One region of the Paenibacillus sp. MER 180 genome, then DNA from elsewhere that is predicted to be linked to it. Evidence: riboswitches for the same ligand, from Rfam matches in the RefSeq annotation. Region 1 holds a riboswitch; the other holds the start of a gene.

Region 1 (3,490 bases):
GCTTGAACCGTAAGTCCGCCAGTAACAGCACGGCCTTCAAAAACGAGCTTTGCTTTTTGACTATTAAGAAGTGAGATTGTTTTTAGTTTCAGTTCAGTCGTTCCTGGCTTTACTAGCCAACTGTCAATCTGCGACGCTTGAGGCGTAAATGAATCTCCCGCAAGCTGTACTTCGACCGTTGGATTTACAGCGCCCTGTTGAATAGAAGAGACTGTAGAAATCATCGGCTGACGACCATAATAGAAATAGAGGTCATCGCCATTTTTTATCTCATATGCACCTGCTCCTACAGAAGGAGCACTTCCATTCACTTTGTATTTCCAACCATCGCTACCGCCAAGTTTCCCTTCATTTTGACCAGCAACGGATGTTAGTCTTGCTTGATCCCCATTCCCCAAAGTAAGGTAGGGAATTGATGGATTGGCTTGATCCAGCGCTAGCTTTAGTGCATCCAATGCGGTGAGCTTTTTGTTGTTTGCATCCAAGGAAATTTGGTTAGGTTGATAAATGAAATCGTCAATCCCTTTGACACTAACCTGCACATTAACATGTGATTGATCCGATGGAAGCTTCACTTCCGCGAGGCGACTCCATACCGATTTTCCATGCTTGATGTCGAGCAACGCAACAAGAGCCTGCTCGGTAGCCATCCTATTTGCAGAAGAATCTGTTAATTTCCATTTGAACGATCCATCATTTTGTTGGAAGCGTGCATACGCATCGATAACTGTTCCGTTAGGCTCTTTCCACTTTGCTGACAAGACATCGTCGCCTGCAGCAACCAATCCCGATACGGATGTAGATAAGCTATTGGAATTATCTCCGGATCCCCATGTACCAACGGAATCAAACCCTCCATTGTCCAATTGGCGTTTTTTCAACAATTCCTTAGCTCGTTCAATTGCCGCATCTACCGCGCTCTGTCCTTGGTATTGACCGAGTGCAAGCAGCGCCATACCAGTAATGTCAGTATCTCCTGAGCTGCCGGTAGCTGACAGTCCATAACCTCCGTCTGCGTACTGTGCTTTAAGCAGATAATCGAGCGCTTTTTGCTTGGATGCGGCATTCCATGACCCCATATCCTGACCAAGCTTCTCACCGGCGCTTAAGGCAAGCATTGCCCAAATGTGTTTATTAACTCCACCGATAGCACCCGTTGCTGGATCTTGCTGTGCTGCCAGCTCCGCCCACAGATTCCGGTTCGTTTCCCAAGCGTGAGCCGGATTCTTTCCTAATGCAAGCAAGCCATAAATATATCGAATATGATCGGTGCCTCCTGCATTTGGTCGAAGTCTTGGCTCTTTTGTTTCCCATGTAGGTAATCTCCAAGTTCCATCATGCAAATCTTGACCCGCACTCCACAGAGCAACAAGCTCCCACCATGAATCACTTACAGCATCTTGATTAGAAGCATCCTTATAATAGTCCTTATAGTATTGAACCGTATGTTCAATCATGTTATTTAACTGAGTATTGCCCTGCCCGCTCGCCGCTCTTATGACTTGTGGCTGTACAAGAGATAACAACAATACGATACTTAGTAATGCAGACAAGCTCTTCTTCAACATTCTGTTCGTAATCATCTTCAATGTCTGATCTCCTTAATATGTCGATATGAAGGCAATAAAAAAACACCTTTCCATGTTAGAAAGATGTTAGGTAACCACTTCGATGCAGCTAAATACACTAGTAATCTCCTACTAGCAGCACGAATAAACATCCCCCTCCCATCCTCGTGAGAAATATAGAGCACTTATATGGCAGGTCTCCTGGCTTCGCATCATCGCTCGACAATCTACCTTCCCGTTAGCTCAGTTAACAGTGGATAAAAGCCTTGATTGTCAGCTCTGCGTTACAGTGGCGGGACCGCGTCGAACTCGCATCGACTTCCCTATTAAGCTGAGCATGCACAGCACCATATAAACTATTTCTATGTAATTGCGATAAGAATACGTGGTTTTATTGTAGCAAAATTTAGCATGACGGACAAAGAACTTTCTCATAGACAGCACGAAAAAAAGCGACCTACCCATTGGTAGGTACGCTTTTTGTAAACTACAAAATATTTTTAGCTCATAGCTGCCTGATCGGCACCAGCACCGCTTTCTTTCTTAATCTGCTTGCTGCGAAGCTGGCCACAAGCAGCATCAATGTCTGTGCCATGCTCCAACCGCACGCTGCAGCTAATGTTATGTTTCTTCATGACATCATAGAAGCCACGAATCGACTCCTGCTCGCTGCGCTGATACTGGCTGTGCTCATCAACTGGATTGTACGGAATTAAGTTCACATTGACCTCGTCCTGCATCTTCCATTCTTGAATCAGCTGCACCAACTCAAGTGCGTGCTCCTGCTGATCGTTCACGTCCTTCAGCAAAATATATTCCAGCGTCACCCGTTGGTTCGTCGTGTTGATGAAGTACCGAATCGCCTCCATCACCTTCGCAATCGGAATCGCGCGGTTAATTTTCATAATGCGCGTGCGCAGCTCATCATTCGGCGCATGCAAGGAAAGTGCCAAGTTCACCCGCAGATTAATATCTGCAAAGTCTTTGATCTTATTCGCCAAGCCGCTTGTTGATACCGTAATTCGTCTCGCTCCAATTGCCAGACCTTTGTGGTCAGTAACAACCCGCAAGAAATCAACGATATTCTCAAAGTTATCGAATGGCTCTCCGATACCCATCACGACGATATGGCTGACCAGATCACCCTCACCCACTGCATCCAAATGGTGCTGAACCTTCATGATCTGCTCCACAATCTCGCCGCTCGACAAGTCGCGGCTCTTCGCCAGCAGTCCGCTCGCACAGAAGCTGCAGCCGATGTTGCAGCCAACCTGAGTCGTCACACATACCGACAGCCCGAATTTGTGTCTCATCAACACCGTCTCAATCAAGTTGCCATCCTGCAGCTTGAACAAGAACTTGATTGTGCCGTCAGCCGATTGCTGCTTCACATGCTCGTTAAGCGTATGAATAACGAAGTGTTCGGACAGCAGTGCTACGCTGGCTTCATTTACTTCTGTCATATCAGCGAAATCCTTGACCCGCTTGCGATATAGATAATCCCACACTTGGGATGCCCGTGACTTCTTATGCCCCCGCTCCTCTAACCAAGCGGCCAACTGATCCAATGTTAATCCATAGATGGATTGCTTATTCATCTAGTGCCCTCTTTTCAACACGTCAAAATTCTGTCTTACTTGCTTATAAATGCTCTACCTACAAGTGTCATTCCTTCTATAAATCACTGAACTTCCTCTATAATCTGATTATTATTGTCCCAGAACTTCTGAAATATAACAAGAGTCTTTCCCGTTATAGTCAATAAGTGATTGTTTTCATAAGGGATGTCGAATGCCATCAGATATAATTAGCTTAAATGGAAAAGGGGCGCCAGTTGCGGCGCCCTCTCTTCTATTATTTAGAACCCATAATTATATATAACATAACCATTCTGCTCTCTATATTATTTATTCTACTTTCGT
Region 2 (3,490 bases), on a different contig from region 1:
TGTGCGCTCGGCTTGGCAACGCCAACGTCGATTATGGCGGGAACCGGACGTGCTGCAGAATATGGTGTACTATTCCGTGGCGGCGAGCATCTGGAAGGCGCCTATCGGGTGCAGACGGTTGTGCTCGACAAGACAGGAACCGTAACAGAAGGGGCTCCTTCGCTTACAGATGTTGTATTGCATGATGGGAATGAAGTCGAGAAGACAGAACTCTTGACCTTACTGGCATCTGCTGAGAAGCAATCCGAGCATCCATTGGCACAGGCGATTGTGAAGGGATTGTCGGAGCAAGGGATCAGTACGGTCGAACCGGATTCATTTCGAGCTGAACCTGGATATGGAATAGCGGCTGAGGTGAATGGGCATCAGATCATTGTCGGCACACGCAGATGGATGGAGAAGAACGGGGTAGCAAGCGCAGATGCGGAGGAAGCATTGCAAGACATGGAGCAGGCAGGCAAGACGGCAATGCTTATCGCGGTTGATGGCAGCTGGAAAGGCATAGTTGCCGTTGCCGATCAAGTGAAGGCTTCTTCGAAGAAGGCCATCGAGCGGCTGCATCAAATGGGGATACGCGTTGTTATGATGACAGGAGACAACACCCGTACGGCCAGAGCAATCGCGTCACAAGTAGGGATTGATGATGTATTTGCAGAGGTGCTGCCTGAACAGAAGGCACAGCATGTGCGCGAGCTGCAGCAGAGAGGCAGTGTCGTCGCCATGGTAGGCGATGGAATTAATGATGCGCCAGCTCTGGCAGCAGCGGACATTGGGTTCGCGATCGGTACAGGTACGGATGTAGCAATGGAGACGGCAGGCGTAACCTTAATGCGTGGCGACTTGAACGGCATTGCGGATGCGATGGAGATGAGCCGCCGTACCATGCGCAACATTAAGCAGAACTTGTTCTGGGCACTTGTATACAATACGATTGGTATCCCGATTGCAGCAATCGGATTGCTTGCCCCATGGCTTGCAGGAGCGGCTATGGCCTTCAGCTCGGTATCCGTTGTACTGAATGCACTGCGGCTTCAACGCATCAAGCTGTAGCCTGACAGAATTTCACGGTAGAGATCGTGATGTTCCTAAACAGAAGGAAGCATATAATCATATCGCCGAACGTATTATGCGGTAATGATTATGCGGATCATTGACGAACTGTCAACTTTGGTGTTAACAAAAGTGGCGGCCACATGGTATGATCAAATCGGATGAAAGGTATGATTAAGGAGGTCTGAACATGCAATTACGCGTTACAGCGAAGGCAGTCGAGCGTTTTTTGGCTGATTGGGGATTCACAGCAGGAGACTCAGTACGCATATTCGTCCGCTACAGCGGATTCAGTGCTTCAGGACCTTATTCATTCGGCATCATGAAAGACAGTCCGCAATATCCAGCAGTGACGGAAGTTGTGAACGGCATTACGTTCTTTATGGAGCAAAATGATGTATGGTTCTTGGATAATCGTGAATTGACGCTAGATGAGAAAGGCGAAGATATTGTCTTTCTGCATGAAGGAATGGTCATCTAGCGCATCAACCCGTAATCATCAATAGGCGAGCCGAGAGGCTCGCCTATTGTGCATGGATAGACGCCTAGTGAATCGGAGTTTAATGAAGATAAGGTCACAGCTCCGGTATTTGTTTATTTTGGTTAGAGATGAGAAAAAATCCTTGTCATTCGTTCTGGTTAGATATATAATCGTTCTCAATTGGGGGAAGCGTGACTGCGACTTTCAATGCAATTGAATATGAGGAAACAGGTGCTTTGGGTAACGTCGAAGCTTAATAGGGAAGCCGGTTGGAAATCCGGCGCGGTCCCGCCACTGTGACAGTTGAGGTATTGCGAGAGAGCCACTGGTCGTAATCGATCGGGAAGGCTGCAAAGGCCAATGAAGCTGAAGCCAGGAGACCTGCCTGTTTTGACAACACTGTTCGTACCTACGGGAGATAGGGAAGTGTTCGTAAGCATGGATATCGGTTTTCGATTCCTCTTAGCATGAGGGTAGTATGCTAATGAGACGGAAGGATCGATTTATTCCACTATGACTTCATGGACGTTTACGAGACATTTCTGTTGTTGGACAGGAATGTCTTTTTTGCATATTGGGATGCAATGAAAATTTCTGAAGTCTGAGTGATAAAGTCACATATGGTGGGGTAGAGCGTTCAACTGCAATCTTAATTCCGTGTTAAGCGATAGAAATTGTACAACTATATCCCGTACGGCAAATTGACTCATGGAGAGGGGCAGTATGATGACCGTTCATTCAATCAAGACAAGCACAGCAGGTTACCCTCGGATCGGATACGACCGGGAATGGAAGAAGGTATTGGAGCAATATTGGGCTGGGAACAGTTCTGTTCAGCAGCTGGAAGAAGAATTGGCGCGCATCAATGATGTTCGGCTGAAGACGATGCAGGACGCTGGCATTGACCTGATTCCAGTAAATGATTACTCCTGGTATGATCATGTGCTTGATATGACAGCCACATTCGGATTGATACCGTCACGGTTTGCATATGACGGTGGAGAAGTGAACGCAGATTTGCTGTTCGCCTTGGCTCGCGGTACACAGGATGCGGTAGCTTGCGAGATGACGAAGTGGTTTAATACGAACTATCACTACATTGTGCCGGAATGGGAAGGCAAGGCGCCGCAATTGACGGTCAATCGCCCGTTGCAAGCCTATCGCCAAGCGAAGCAGATTCATGGCATTGAAGGTAAGCCAGTCATCATCGGGCCATATACTTATGTCCGCTTTATTAAAGGGATTAAACCGGAAGAGCGCCTGAACGTTCTTCGCCAATTCGTAGGGGTATACGGACAGTTGCTTAGCGAGTTGGAGGGTGAAGGTGTGCAGGCTGTGCAATTGGATGAACCTGCATTCGTGCTGGAAATGCCAAGCGAGCATTGGGCTGCTGTGAAGGAAGTCTATGCCGAATTGCGCAAGGCAGCACCAAGCTTATCATTATGGGTTCAGACCTACTTCGATGCGGTGTCCGACTACGAAGCGTTCGTGTCGCTTCCGGTGGATACGCTCGGATTAGACTTTGTTCATGATAGAGGGAGAAATGAAGCAGCGCTTCGTCAATTCGGATTCCCTGCGCAGAAGCAGCTTGCTGTCGGCATTATTGATGGCCGCAATATTTGGCGTACGGACTTAGCGGCTGCTGCAGTATGGCTGGAGTCTGTGGAAGGGATTGTACCGAAGGAACGCTGGATTATTCAGCCATCATGCAGCCTGCTTCATGTACCACTCACGGCGGCGCGGGAAACTGAGCTGTCAGCACCAGTGCGCGAGGCATTGGCGTTCGCGGATGAGAAGCTGGAGGAGACTGCCCTACTTGCTCGTCACTTCGCAAGCCCGAGTGAAGAGACGCGTGCAGCATTAGCAGAGAGCGGTGCTCGTGTTCAAGCATGGCGGACAGAACCATTAAGACAGCGTCCACAAGTCGTTCAGGCGTTGGAAGAACTGCTTCGTGCAGAA

Evidence for each region. A riboswitch is a leader RNA that binds a small molecule or an ion and turns the genes downstream of it on or off. The one in region 1 is predicted to bind cobalamin.
Region 2: linked by a shared signal. The riboswitch ahead of metE (5-methyltetrahydropteroyltriglutamate--homocysteine S-methyltransferase) and the one ahead of M3661_RS01700 (DUF4430 domain-containing protein) in region 1 are both predicted to bind cobalamin.

The regions. Positions count from the first base shown of each region.
Region 1 is NZ_JAMAVT010000001.1:412,222-415,711, forward strand. Features, by position in the region: gene M3661_RS01700 (DUF4430 domain-containing protein) at 1-1,583, opposite strand, end outside; cobalamin riboswitch at 1,743-1,935, opposite strand; gene rlmN (dual-specificity RNA methyltransferase RlmN) at 2,069-3,166, opposite strand; gene M3661_RS01710 (hypothetical protein) at 3,481-3,490, opposite strand, start outside.
Region 2 is NZ_JAMAVT010000009.1:86,515-90,004, reverse strand. Features, by position in the region: gene M3661_RS15885 (heavy metal translocating P-type ATPase) at 1-1,050, shown strand, start outside; gene M3661_RS15880 (HesB/YadR/YfhF family protein) at 1,241-1,531, shown strand; cobalamin riboswitch at 1,744-1,934, shown strand; gene metE (5-methyltetrahydropteroyltriglutamate--homocysteine S-methyltransferase) at 2,258-3,490, shown strand, end outside.